3 regions of the Amycolatopsis sp. TNS106 genome follow, and region 2 is predicted to be linked to each of the others. Evidence: riboswitches for the same ligand, from Rfam matches in the RefSeq annotation. Region 2 holds a riboswitch; each other region holds the start of a gene.
The links. Region 2 has a riboswitch for S-adenosylmethionine ahead of CVV72_RS34725 (methionine ABC transporter ATP-binding protein). Riboswitches for the same ligand answer to the same signal wherever they lie in the genome.

Region 1 (4,488 bases), 1.4 Mb from region 2:
AAGCCGGGTTCGGCATCCAGTACGACAACCCCGAGCTCACCCAATCGCTCGGCCTCGCCGCGCTGGTGATGATTCTGTCCGAAGGTGGCCTCACCACCCGGTGGTCGGCCGTGAAACCGTCGCTGGGCATCGGAATCGCACTGTCCACAGTGGCCGTTGTGGTGAGTATCGCGGTCACCGGCGCCGCCCTGCACTGGTTGCTGGGCCTGGACTGGCGGATGGCGTTGCTGTGGGGTGCGGTGCTGGCCTCGACCGACGCCGCCGCGGTCTTCTCGGTGCTGAGATCCGCGGGGATCGGCAAGCGGCTCGTCGGCGCGCTGGAGATCGAGTCGGGGATCAACGACGCCCCGGCCTACATCGCCGTCGTCGTCCTCGCCGAGGGGACGACCATCGACTGGTCGCTGCCGCTGCTGGTGGTCTACGAACTCGCCGCCGGGCTGGTGATCGGCCTGGCCTTCGGCTGGGGCGGGGCGTTCGCGCTGCGCCGGGCGGCGCTTCCCGCCACCGGTCTGTACCCGCTGGCCACGGTCGCGGTATGCGTCGTGGCGTATTCGAGCGGGCAGCTCGCCCACGCGTCGGGCCTGCTCGCCACCTACGTCGCGGCCCTGGTGCTGGGGAACTCGAAGCTGCCGCACCGCTCGGACACGCTGTCCTTCGCCGAAGGGCTCGGCTGGCTCGCGCAGATCGGCCTGTTCGTGCTGCTCGGCCTGTTCGCGTCGCCGAGCAGGATCTTCGAAAGCCTGGTCCAGGGCCTGGTCGCGGGCGCGGTCGTGCTGCTGCTCGCCCGCCCGCTCTCGGTCCTGCTGTCGGCGCTGCCGTTCAAGATCCCCTGGCGAGAACAGGTGTTCCTGTCCTGGGCCGGGCTGCGCGGGGCGGTCCCGATCGTGCTCGCGCTGATTCCGCTGTCGTCCGGGGTGCCCGGCGCGCAGGAGCTGGTCGACGCGGTGTTCGTGCTGGTCATCGTGCTGACTTTGCTCCAAGGGGCCACGCTGACCCCGCTCGCGAGAATCCTCGGGCTGGCCCGGCACGCCGAGGCGCACGAGATCGACGTCGACTCCGCGCCGCTCGACGAGATGGGTGCGGAACTGCTGCAGGTCCGGATCCACGCGGGATCGAAGATGCACGGCGTGTACCTGGCCGAACTGCGGCTGCCGGTGGGGGCGACGATCAGCCTCCTCGTCCGCGACGGCGCCGGCTTCACGCCGAACAAGAACACCAGGCTCCAGGAGCGCGACCAGTTACTCGTCGTGACCACCGCCGAAGTGCGTGACGCGGCCGAACGACGGCTTCGGGCCGTCGACCGCGCAGGCCGACTCGCCAGGTGGAAGGGCGAATCCGGCCAGTAGGTCACGAACCGCCACCAGCTGTTCGTCGGTTGATCTCAGAAACTTCTTCCCATTTGTACTCCTTTTGGATTACTTTTCCCGCAATCGACTCCATCGAATGGGTGAGTGTCACGGGGTAAGGAGTACGCAAGGTGACGAAACTTCCTGTGCGGTTCGCTGGTCTAGGGGTCACCGCCGCACTCGTCGGGGTGGTTCTCTCTGCTCCCGCCGCCTCCGCGGCCGGCGCCTTTCCCGCGTTCGGGCTGCCCTTCGACTCGGGCCAGTCGGTCTACTCGGCGGGGATCCACTCGGACAACGGCACCTCCGGCGTGAAGAACGCCATCGACTTCAGCCCCGGGGACAAGACCGTTCGCGCCCCGCTGGCGGGAACGGTCCGGATCCAGCACTGTTCCGGCGGCGACTGGGTGACCGTCGACCACGACGGTGGCCGGCGGACCGGGTACTACCACCTGGAGGGCATCGCGGTCACGGACGGCCAGAAGGTCGCCCCTGGCGACGCGCTCGGCCGGACCGGCAACGCGCTGCCCTGTGGTGGCAGCAGTACCGGCGCCCATGTGCACTTCACCCTGTGGACCCTGCCCGCGGCCGCCGCGCAGGGCGGAGACTCGCGCGACTTCGGGGTCGGCGCGGGCAACTGGAACGGCCTGTCCTACGACGAGGTCTCGACCAAGGTCGCCGAGGCCTACGGCGAAGCCGTCGACGGCAAGACCTTCGGCGGCTGGCGGTTCACCGCGGGCACCGATCAGTACTCCGGCACCGCGACCGAGGTCTCCTCCCGCTCGACCGTCCCGCTGCCCGGCCGATTCCGGGCCTGACCTGCCGTTGCCCGGCGCGGCGCGGCGCCGGGCAACGGTTCTTCCCGCTTGCGGAACACGTGAGCGGCGTCTCAAGATGCGGACGAGGGCTGGCTCGATCGCCCGCCCATCCGCTAACTTCGTCCGTAGGTCACGAGTGTCAGCGTCAAGCCCCGGCTAGCTGACCGGCAACCCTCCTTCCGCGGTGGGGTGCCCCGGGTGAGGACCTGGCTCGTCGCGTGGTGCGACGGGCAAGCGCGGGATCCTCGGCGGGTCCCCTGGCCCGGAGGATGACGATGACTCTCGCTCTCGAACGCACCAGCACCCCCGCTGAAGTCGCTGAAGACGTTGCCACGCACCAGATCCCGGCGGTCGCGTGCGCTGATCTCCGGGTTCCGCTGGTCACCGGCGGCGACATCGGTTACGCCAACCTCGATCACGCGGCGAGCGCCCCCTGTCTGGACAAGGTGCGTGCCGCGGTCGACGAATTCCTGCCCTGGTACGCCAGCGTGCACCGCGGCGCCGGCTTCGCTTCGCAGGTCTCGACCAAACTTTACGAGCGCACGCGCGGAATCCTGCGCGACTTCGTCGACGCGCGGTCGACCGACACCGTCGTGTTCACCCGCAACACCACCGATTCCTTCAACCTTCTCGCGCGCAGCCTGCCGAAACACACCTCGGTCGTCGTGTTCGACACCGAGCACCACGCCGCGCTGCTGCCGTGGAAGGGACCGAACGTCCGCCGGATCGAAACCCCTCGGACCCGCCTCGCCGCGGTGTCCGCTGTGGACGAAGCGCTCGCGGACTGCCCGCAGGGTCCGCGGCTGGTCGTGCTCACCGGCGCGTCCAATGTGACCGGGGAACTGTTGCCCGTCAAGGAGATCGCGGCCGTCGCGCGGCGGCACGGCGCCCGGATCGCGCTCGACGCGGCGCAGCTCGCGCCGCACCGGAAGATCTCGGTGCGCGAACTGGACGTCGATTATGTCGCGCTCTCGGGGCACAAGCTGTACGCGCCTTTCGGGGCGGGCGCGCTGATCGGCCGCGCCGACTGGCTGCGCGCGGCTCAGCCGTACCTCGCCGGTGGCGGCGCGACGAAGCTCGTCAACCGTGACTCCGAAAACCTCGGCGTGGTCTGGAATTCCGGTCCCGAGCGGCACGAAGCCGGTTCGCCCAACACCGTCGGCGTCTACGCGCTCGGTGTCGCCTGCGAAACCCTGGCCTCGAACTGGGACGGGATCGTCGCCCACGAGGAGGAATTGCTGGCGCGCCTGCGCCGCGGTCTCGCCGCCATCCCCGGATTCGCCGAACTGCGGCTGTTCGACGCGCCGGTCGACCGGGTCGGCACGCTCAGCTTCGTCGTCGACGGCTTCGACCCGGGCTGGCTCGCCGCGGTGCTGTCCGCGGAATACGGCATCGGCGTGCGAGACGGCGCGTTCTGCGCGCACGTGGCGACCAAGCGGCTGATCGCCGTGGCCGGTTCGACGGGTCAGCAGGCCGTGCGGGTCAGCCTCGGCCTCGGGAGCACCACCGAGCACGTGGACCGGATCGTCCTGGCGCTGCGCCAGATCGTGGCCCGCGGCGCGCGCTGGCAGTACGAGAAGCCGGAAGGCCGCTGGGTGCCGGAGAACGATCCGCGGGAGCTTCCCCCGTTCTGCGCCTGACCCACTACCCTCACCCCGTATGGGGAACGAGCGACCGCGTTACTGGTTTCCGCTGGCGTTGCTGGGATTCGCCCAGTTGCTGGTGGTGGCTTTCGGCGGGATGTGGTCCGGAGGATGGTTCGCCTACGCGCCCGCCGCTGGACGGCGGTTCCTGACCCAGGAGCTGTACGGGGTCGGTGAGGGCAGGTACGCGGGCTTGTACGGCGTCGAGATGAGCCGTGAGAACGCTGCCGCGCTGGATGCGTCGTTCGACATCGTCGGCCGGACCGACGGCTGGCTGTTCGCCGTCCTCGCGGTCTACCTCGGCACGGTGCTGTTCTACGCCATCCGGACGAAGGCCCTGCGCTGGTGGAAGGTCGCCGCGATCGCGCTCGGCGGGCTGGTCGGCATCGTGCTGGCGGATCTGGTCGGCTACTGGGAGCTCGATCTCGACGGCGACACCCGGAGCGCGATCCTGCTGACGCTCGGCCTGGCCGGGCTCGCGTGGCTGGAGCGCAGCGTCCTGGTCCTCGTCGTGGCCGCGGCGTTCGTGCTCTGCGCGGTCGTGTTCGCGCAAGGGCAGCTCGCGCTGGTGCTGTCGTCACTGGTCGTGCTCGCCGGGGCGTTCGCCGCCCTGCTGAGCAGGCCGAAGGCGGCCGCCGAGGAGTCCTGAACACGCTCAGTGGACAATGGGGCGGTGAGTACAGA
Region 2 (4,488 bases):
CGTTCGTTTTGTGCCAAGGCCGCCCGGGGTCGAGTAGGTCGCGGAGCGGCCCGAGGTCGGACGGGTGCCAATCGCGCAGCCGGACTTTGTCTCCATCGAGTACGACGTCGTCCACCGGCCAATCGTGGCTTACCGGACCTGGTTACGATCGTCGGGTGACTGAACTGCTCGGTCCTGCGGAAATCAGGGCGCTGGCGGCCGAGCTGGACGTACGTCCGACCAAGAAGCTCGGCCAGAACTTCGTGCACGATCCCAATACGGTGCGCCGCATCGTCGACCTCTCGGGGATCGGTGAAGGCGACGTCGTCCTGGAGGTCGGGCCGGGCCTCGGCTCGCTGACACTCGGACTGCTCGCGACTGGCGCCGAGGTCGTCGCGGTCGAAATCGATCCTGTTCTGGCGGGGCGGCTGCCCAGCACCGTGGCCGAACGAGGTGGGGCCGAAAGGCTGACGGTCGTCGGGGCGGACGCGTTGCGGATCACCGCGGACGACCTGCCGGCACGGCCGACGGCGCTCGTCGCGAACCTGCCGTACAACGTCGCCGTTCCCGTCGTGCTCCACTTGCTGGCCGAATTGCCGTCGCTGACCAGCGGCCTCGTAATGGTCCAGACCGAGGTCGCCGACAGAATGGCGGCGGGGCCGGGAAGCCGGACATACGGCGTGCCCAGCGTCAAGCTCGCCTGGTACGGGAAGACGCGCAAGGTCGCCGCGGTGCCCAGGGCGGTGTTCTGGCCGGTTCCGAACGTCGACTCCGCCTTGGTCGCGTTCGAACGGGGCGACGTGGTGTCGTCCGTGGATCGGGAGCGGCTGTTCGCGGTGGTCGACGCCGCCTTCTCGCAAAGGCGAAAGACCTTGCGCGCCGCGTTGGCGTCGTGGGCCGGTTCCGCCGAACGCGCGGGCGAATTGCTCGAAAAGGCGGGGATCGACCCCAAAACCCGCGGGGAGCAGCTGGACGTTCACCAGTTCGCCCGGATCGCCGCGGCCGCCGGCTGACCACCTGTCGCAGGTGTGACCGGAGCCGCGCGAACGGCGCCAGGTCAAGGCAGTGTGACTGCGTGATCCACCCCCTGGACCGACTCGTCTTAGCAGGCAGTGCGCCTGCCGTTGATCTTAGCCGCCAGCGCATCTCATAATATGGACCGCTCATCCTGTATGATGGACGCGACCAGACGTGTGATCTGCGCCTACGCGCTTGCTTTCATCCAGTGGGATCGGTTTTACTCAGTGAGCCATCCCGAGCGACTGAGAGACCTGGCTCGCCGAAGTCGCAGCAACCACCCTCCACAGGGCAGGTGCTACAGCCAGGACCGATGGAGGCTGTGCCTAATGAACAGGGTCACCCACCCGCTCCTGCTGACCAGGCGACGTGTCGTCGATGAAGGTCGCCGCACGGTAAGTGCGTGTCGACGCTCCACCGTTACTGCCTGAGTTCATTCCCTTATCTCTGAATCCGTCCGTTTCCCGGACGGTTACTCGGTGACGGTTGGCGCGCTCGCAAGAAGCAGCGCCCCATGTGCATGGAGCCTTTCGTGATCACTGTCGAAAACCTGTCCAAATCCTTCCCCCTCAACGGAAATCCCGTCGTCGCACTGCGCGATGTGAGCGTGGACATCCAAGCAGGCTCGCTGTTCGGAGTCGTCGGTCCGGCGGGCTCCGGCAAATCGACGCTCGCCCGGTGCATCGGTCTTCAGGAGCGTCCCGACCGCGGTGTCGTCCGCCTCGATGGACTCAACACCGGAACCCTTGACGGCCGCCGTCTCCGTGAAATCCGGCGCCAGGTCGGCGTCGTGAGCACCAAGCCGGAATTGCTCGCCGAACGCACCATCGCAGGCAACATCGCTTCGCCGCTCGAACAGCTCGGCCTCGACGGGCCGCAGCGCCGCAACCGGGTCGGCAACCTGCTCGACCTGGTCGGGCTCACTCCCCGTGCCGGGCAGCGGCCGGGTGACCTGTCCGAGGGGCAGCTGCGCCGGGTGGCCATCGCCAAGGCACTGGCCGCCGGGCCGTCCGTGCTCTTGGCCGACGACCCGACCGCCGGCGTGCAGCCCGAGGAGTCCGGCGCGGTCCTGACCGTGCTCGACCGGGCGCGCGCCGAACTCGGCGTCACCGTGCTGCTCACCACACCCGACGCCGGCGTGGTCCGCCGTGTCTGCGACGACGTCGCCGTTCTGGAGGCCGGCGCGATCATCGAACGCGGAACCGTGCTCGACCTGGTCTCCGACCCGAACAGCCGGACCGCGCAGGCGCTGCTTCCCGCCATCGAAACCGGGCGGGCACAGGCCTCGAAGTACGACCGCGCGGTGGACGTCGTGCTCGTCGGCTTCGCCTCGGTCGGTGCGCTGCTGCCGGAGGCCGCCGGTCGCTTCGACGTCGAGCTCGCCACCATCGGGGGCGGTCTGACCCGAATCGGCGACACGCCCGTCGGCCGGTTCCGCCTCGGGGTGCGCGGTGAGCGCGCGGACGCCGCGCTCGCCTGGATCGCCGAACGTGGCGGCCACGTGACCCACCCGGTCCGCGGCCCGCAGGGTGTCGCCGCCTGATTTCTCCGCGAACGGGCCGCCCAGGACGAATCGCGTCCGGGGCGGCCCGTTCGCGTCTGACCCGTTCGTTCTCTTTTCTCCTGATGACAGCGTAAGTGGAGCGGCCACGTAGGCTTGACGCGTGCTCGCCGTCGTACCGCCCCCAGTGACCGTCAGGGTCCCCGCCAAGGTCAACCTGCACCTGTCGGTCGGAGATGTACGCCCGGACGGCTACCACGAGCTGGTGACCGTGTTCCAGGCGCTTTCCCTGACCGACGAGGTGACCGTCGCGGTCACCGAGGACCCCGGCGTCGAGGTCTACGGTGAAGGGGAAGGTTCTGTACCGACAGGAGCCAACAACCTGGCCTGGAAGGCAGCGCAGGCGTTGGCAGCCCACGTCGGCAAGGCGGACGGCGAGTCCAAGATCAGAGTCGTGTTGCGCAAAGGCATCCCGGTCGCGGGCGGGATGGCCGGCGGCAGTGCCGACGCGGCCGCGACCCTGGTGGGGCTCGCGTCGCTGTGGAAGCTCGACATCTCCCGGGACGAACTGGCGGGTATCGCCGCGAAGCTCGGGAGCGATGTTCCTTTCGCGCTCTACGGCGGGACGGCGCTGGGCACCGGCCGAGGTGAACAGTTGGTGCCTGTCCTGTCGAGGCACACCTTCCATTGGGTCCTGGCCTTCGACCAGCGTGGGCTTTCGACTCCGCGGGTGTTCGGCGAGCTGGACAAGCTGCGTGAAGAAGGCAGCCCACCGCGGATCGGCTCGCACACGCCGGTGGTGGAGGCGCTGGCATCCGGCGACCCGCGGCAACTGGCGCTGCTTCTCGGCAATGATCTGCAGGCGGCCGCTGTCTCGTTGCGTCCGGGGCTGCGCCGCACGTTGCGGGCGGGAGTCAACGCGGGTGCGCTCGCCGGCACCGTGTCCGGATCCGGGCCGACCTGTGCCTTCCTGTGTGCGGATGCCCAGTCGGCCGTCGAGGTCGCCGCGGAGTTGTCCGGCGCCGGTGTCTGTCGCACGGTGCGCGTCGCGCACGGGCCCGTCCCCGGAGCCCGGCTGGTCGGCGGGGACGACGCGCCGCGGCCGTCGCCGCCTCGGGTGCACGCATGAGGGTGTCCGAATTGGACACCGACTAATTCGTTTGTGGTGCGAGCTTTTTGGAAAGGATCGGCTGAGGCATGGCCAACTTGGTCAACCTGGAGTCGGTGAGCAAGTCCTTCGGGGTGCGCCCGCTGCTCGACGGTGTTTCGCTCGGTGTGGCGGAGGGGCAGCGTATCGGTGTCGTCGGTCTCAACGGAGGCGGGAAGACGACGTTGCTGGAGGTCCTCGCGGGGATCAGCGAGCCCGATACGGGACGCGTCAGCCAAGTCCGGGGCTTGCGGATGGCCGTGGTCACCCAGCGGACCGAACTTCCCGTAGGCAGCACAGTCGGAGATGTCGTGCTGGAGCGCTACGGCGCGGAGCACGAGTGGGCCGCTGACGCGCGTGTCCGGTCCATTATGGATGGTCTGGGCATCACGGCTCTCGGCATCGACAAGGAAACGGCGAACCTGTCCGGCGGCGAACGCCGCCGGGTGGCGCTGGCGGCCGCGCTCACCGGTGAACTGGACCTCGTGGTCCTCGACGAGCCGACCAACCATCTCGATGTCGAAGGTGTGCGCTGGCTCGCGGATCACCTGCTCAACCGCAAGATCGCGGTCGTGGTCGTCACGCACGACCGGTGGTTCCTCGACACGGTCGCGAGTGTGACCTGGGAGGTCGCCAACGGTCGTGTCGAGCAGTACGAAGGCGGTTACGCGGACTGGATCTTCGCGCGGGCCGAGCGGGCGAGGCTGGCGGCGACGGCGGAGGAAAAGCGGCAGAATCTGGCGCGGAAAGAGCTCGCGTGGCTGCGCCGCGGCCCGCAGGCGAGGACCTCGAAGCCCCGCTACCGCGTCGAGGCGGCGGAGGCACTGATCTCCGACGTGCCGGA
Region 3 (4,488 bases), 3.3 Mb from region 2:
GCGTTCACGGCGGACCTTTCACGTTTTCCGCGCACGCGGAAAATACCGGTCCTCCAGGCTTTTGTCCCGTCAGATGAACGGCGGCGCTTCCGGCCCCGCCGATGGTGCCGCTCGGACCTGTCCCGTCTGCCCTGATTGTGTGTTTCGCTGAGCGGGCAGGCGGCGGAACCCTAGGCACTACGCTCCGCACCGTACCTCAAGCACCCGTTCCGAGGTGGCCGCGAGCCGCCCCCGGACGGCTGCTAAGCTTGCCTTTCACCGTCGTGTGGCATTCCGTCATGGAGGAAACCCGCGCGCTCTCACGAGCAGCAGGGCCGGTCACAGCGCGGCGGTGAAACCACCGAGAGATTCAAGAGGAGCGCCCCCGTGGCCAACATCAAGTCGCAGATCAAGCGCATCACCACCAACGAGAAGGCGCGTCAGCGCAACCAGGCGATCCGGTCCTCGGTGAAGACCGCGATCCGCAAGTTCCGTGAGGCCGCCGACGCCGGCGACAAGGCCAAGGCCCTGGAACTGCAGAAGGACGCGGCCAAGAAGCTGGACAAGGCCGTGACCAAGGGCGTTCTCCACGCCAACCAGGCCGCCAACAAGAAGTCCGCGCTGGCGAAGCGCGCGAACTCTCTCTGATCGGCTTTCGAAGGGCCCCGGCGACGCGAGTCGCCGGGGCCCTTCGCCGTTTCAGCGGCTCGTGCCGTGGGCGTCGACGACCTCCAGGACCGCGCGCTCCAGCGCGTACTCCGGGTTGGCCGCGACTCCCTTGACCTCGGCGTTCAGCCGGGCGACCACCCGCATCGCGGTGGCGAGCCCGTCCTGGCCCCAGCCGCGGGCCTGCCCCTGCGCCTTGCGCACCTTCCACGGCGGCATCCCCAGCTCACCCGCCATCTGGTTCGGGTTCCCGCGACCGGCGCCGGACACCCGCGCGATCGTCCGGACGGCGTCGGCGAGGGCGTCCGCGACCAGCACGTGCGGTACGCCGAGCTGCATCGCCCAGCGCAGCGACTCCAGCGCGGCGGCCTTGTCACCGGCGACGGCCTTCTCCGCGACGGCGAACCCGTTCACGTCGGCGCGGCCCCGGTGGTAGCGCCGGACCGCCTGCTCGTCGACCGTTCCGCCGGCGTCCGCGACCAGCTGGGTCGCGGCCGACGACAGTTCACGCAGATCCGAGCCGACCGCGTCGATCAGCGCGAGCACGGCCGCACCGTCGATCTTCCCGCCGACGCGGCGGACCTCGTTGCGGACAAAGGATTCCCGCTCAGCGGCCTTGGTCAGTTTCGGGCATTCGACAACCTCCGCACCGGCCTTCTTCAAGGCAGCGGGGAGCCCCTTCGCGGCCTTGCTCCGGCCACCACCGCTGTGCACGACGACGAGCACGATGCCGTCGGCGGGCGCCTTGACGTAGGCCATCACCCCGTCCGCGAGCTCCTGTGAGATGTCGTGCGCGGATTCGAGGACGATCACCCGGCCCTCGGCGAACAGCGAGGGGCTGACCATTTCCGCGAGCGCCGGGACTGTGAGGTCCGACACCCGGATCCGGGTGAGATCCGCCGTCGGATCGGCCGCCTTGGCCGCGTCCGAGGCGCTGCGGACCGCCCGTTCGATCAGCAGCTCTTCCTCACCGAGAACCAGGACCAGCGGCGATGGGGCGGAACCTTGCGTCGTCACGGTGACGATCCTGCCACTCCTCCTCTCGTGTGCTTTGTCCGGTGATGTGTAGCGGGCACGGTGGCCCCACCTGAGCCTCATGTCGTACGGTGTTGGCGAGGCGACGCGATCACACGCGTGCCGACAATCGAATACCGCTCATCCAGAGGGGCAGAGGGAACGGCCCGATGAAGCCCCGGCAACCGGCGTCAGCCTGTCATTCCGCGATCGCGGGATAGCTGACGAACACGGTGCCAATTCCGGCCCGCCATGGCGGGGCAGATGAGGAAAGGAACCTCGCGATGACCGCAACCCTCGGCACGACCTCCACCACCAAGACCCCGGATCTCGGACCGGCCGTCGAACTGGTGTCGAAGGAAGAGGGACACCGGCAGCCGCTCGCCCCCGAATTCGTTTCCGCCGAGGACTTCTCGCCGCTCGAAGTCGCCTACGACTTCGGCCGCGTGCGCCGCGAGGACATCGAAGCCGGACCGAAGAACATCTGGCGCTACAAGAAACTCCTTCCCGTTCCCTCGAACGTCGAAGAGGTCCCCAACACCGAACCCGGCGCCACCCGGCTCATCCAGGCCGACAGGCTCGCCAAAGCCTTGGGCGTCAAGAAGGTCTGGGTCAAGGACGACACCGGCAACCCCACTCACTCGTTCAAGGACCGCGTGGTCGCCGTCGCTTTGGCCGCCGCTCGCGAGTTCGGGTTCGACGTGCTCGCCTGTCCCTCGACCGGCAACCTGGCCAACGCCGTCGCCGCCGCGGCGGCCCGTGCGGGCTGGCGGTCGGTCGTGCTGATCCCGAAGACCCTGGAACGGGCCAAGATCCTGACCACCGCCGTGTACGACGGTGACCTGATCGCGGTCGACGGCAACTACGACGACGTGAACCGGCTCGCCACCCAGCTCGCCGCCGAGCAGGAGAGCTGGGCGTTCGTCAATGTGAACGTCCGGCCCTACTACTCGGAAGGCTCCAAGACGCTGGCCTTCGAGGTCGCCGAGCAGCTCGGCTGGCGGCTTCCGTCCCAGATCGTGGTGCCGATCGCCTCCGGTTCCCAGCTCACCAAGGTGGACAAGGGTTTCCGTGAGTTCGGGCAGCTCGGCCTCGTCGACGAGACGCCGTACAAGGTGTTCGGCGCACAGGCCACCGGCTGTTCCCCCGTCTCGGCGGCCTTCCGCGCGGGGCACGACGTCGTCCAGCCGGTCAAGCCGGACACGATCGCCCGCTCGCTGGCGATCGGGAACCCGGCCGACGGCCCCTACGTCCTCGACGTCGTCAACCGCACCGGTGGCGCGATCGAAGACGTCACCGACGAAGAGGTCGTCGAAGGCATCCGGCTGCTCGCCCGTACCGAGGGCATCTTCACCGAGACCGCCGGCGGCGTCACCGTCGCGACGGCCAAGAAGCTCATCGAGACCGGCAAGCTCAACCCGGACGAGGAAATCGTCCTGCTGATCACCGGTGACGGCCTCAAGACCCTCGACGCCGTCGAGGACAAGATCGGCCCCAAGGCCACCGTCAGCGCCTCGGCCGACGCGGTCCGCGAAGCTCTGGGCATCTGAGTTCCCGGCGGCCCGTCTCAAGAACGAGGCGGGCCGCGGGGCTCACCCCGGCGTACCAGGGCGAGGCCTCGCGCGTCGGCGAGGACGGCTGTGTCGCCGTCCGTGTCCGTCCTGGCGACCGACGCGCCGACGGCCACCAGGTTGTCCAAAGTGGACTTGTTCGGATGCCCGTAGGTGTTTCCGGCGCCGACGCTCACCAACGCCGCCCGCGGCGCGACGGCGTTGAGAAAATCCGGTGCCGTGTAACGGCTTCCGTGGTGCGGAACCTTCAGTATCTCGGCACGCAGTTCGGCACCCTCGGCCATCAGGTCGGCCTGCGCGGCAAGCTCGATGTCGCCCGTCAGCAGCACCCGGCCCGCCGGGGTCCCGGCGCGCAGGACGACGGAGCCGTTGTTGATCACCGTGCCGTCCTGTTCGCGGACCGATCGGCTGGTGACGTACCGCGGCCCCAGTACGTCCAGCGACAACCGCGGCCAGTCCAGCCGTTGCCCGATCTCCAGCTCCAGCAAGGGAATCCCGCGGCGCGCGGTCTCGCCCGCGACCTGCTGCCACGCCCAGGCCGGCGCCCGGCCGGGTCCCACCGCGACCGCACCGACCGACCTGCCCTCGAAAACGGATTCGAGGCCGCCGATGTGGTCTGCGTGCAGATGACTCAGCACGATCAGCGGCAGCCGGTCGACGCCGAGCCTGCTCAGGCATTCGTCGACCGGTCCCGGTTCCGGCCCGGTGTCGACCAGAACGGCCCGTCCTTGCTCGCCGGTGGCGAGGACGACGGCATCACCCTGCCCGACGTCGCAGGCGACGGCACTCCACGACGCCGGCGGCCACGCCGGGGCCAGCACCCGCACCGGTACGAAGACGAGCAGCCCGGTGGCCAACGCGACCGCCAGGAGGATCCTGGCGTGCCGCAGCCGGATGGCGACGAGCAGGACGACAAGCAGTCCAGCCGCCAGAAGCCCGCCCCACCAGCCAGCCGGCCAGTCCATCACCGCCCCCGGTGCACGGGCGCCGTGGCGGGCCACGGTGATGAGCCAGCTCGCCTCGGGTTCGGTCAGGCGGACCAGCAGTCTTCCCGCCGACGGCCACCAAGGGCCGACAACGGTGGCGAGCACGCCGAACACGGTGGCGGGGGCCACCACCGGCGCGGCGAGCACGTTGGTCACCACCGAGACGAGACTGACCGATCCCGCCATGCCCGCGATGACCGGCGTCGTCACCACGAACGCGGCCAGCGGGATGGTCAGTCCCTCGGCGTAGCCGGCCGGGACACCGCGTCCGA

Region 1: linked by a shared signal. The riboswitch ahead of CVV72_RS00660 (aminotransferase class V-fold PLP-dependent enzyme) and the one ahead of CVV72_RS34725 (methionine ABC transporter ATP-binding protein) in region 2 are both predicted to bind S-adenosylmethionine.
Region 3: linked by a shared signal. The riboswitch ahead of thrC (threonine synthase) and the one ahead of CVV72_RS34725 (methionine ABC transporter ATP-binding protein) in region 2 are both predicted to bind S-adenosylmethionine.

The regions. Positions count from the first base shown of each region.
Region 1 covers NZ_CP024972.1:129,309-133,796, forward strand. The annotation lists gene CVV72_RS00650 (potassium/proton antiporter) at 1-1,346, shown strand, start outside; gene CVV72_RS00655 (M23 family metallopeptidase) at 1,478-2,161, shown strand; SAM riboswitch class IV at 2,290-2,404, shown strand; gene CVV72_RS00660 (aminotransferase class V-fold PLP-dependent enzyme) at 2,437-3,801, shown strand; gene CVV72_RS00665 (hypothetical protein) at 3,821-4,453, shown strand; gene lspA (signal peptidase II) at 4,478-4,488, shown strand, end outside.
Region 2 covers NZ_CP024972.1:7,514,500-7,518,987, forward strand. The annotation lists gene CVV72_RS34715 (GNAT family N-acetyltransferase) at 1-115, opposite strand, end outside; gene rsmA (16S rRNA (adenine(1518)-N(6)/adenine(1519)-N(6))-dimethyltransferase RsmA) at 156-992, shown strand; SAM riboswitch class I at 1,226-1,316, shown strand; gene CVV72_RS34725 (methionine ABC transporter ATP-binding protein) at 1,529-2,539, shown strand; gene CVV72_RS34730 (4-(cytidine 5'-diphospho)-2-C-methyl-D-erythritol kinase) at 2,661-3,626, shown strand; gene CVV72_RS34735 (ABC-F family ATP-binding cassette domain-containing protein) at 3,695-4,488, shown strand, end outside.
Region 3 covers NZ_CP024972.1:4,258,479-4,262,966, forward strand. The annotation lists gene CVV72_RS19130 (EamA family transporter) at 1-8, opposite strand, end outside; gene rpsT (30S ribosomal protein S20) at 367-627, shown strand; gene holA (DNA polymerase III subunit delta) at 679-1,662, opposite strand; SAM riboswitch class I at 1,798-1,930, shown strand; gene thrC (threonine synthase) at 1,944-3,209, shown strand; gene CVV72_RS19150 (ComEC/Rec2 family competence protein) at 3,227-4,488, opposite strand, start outside.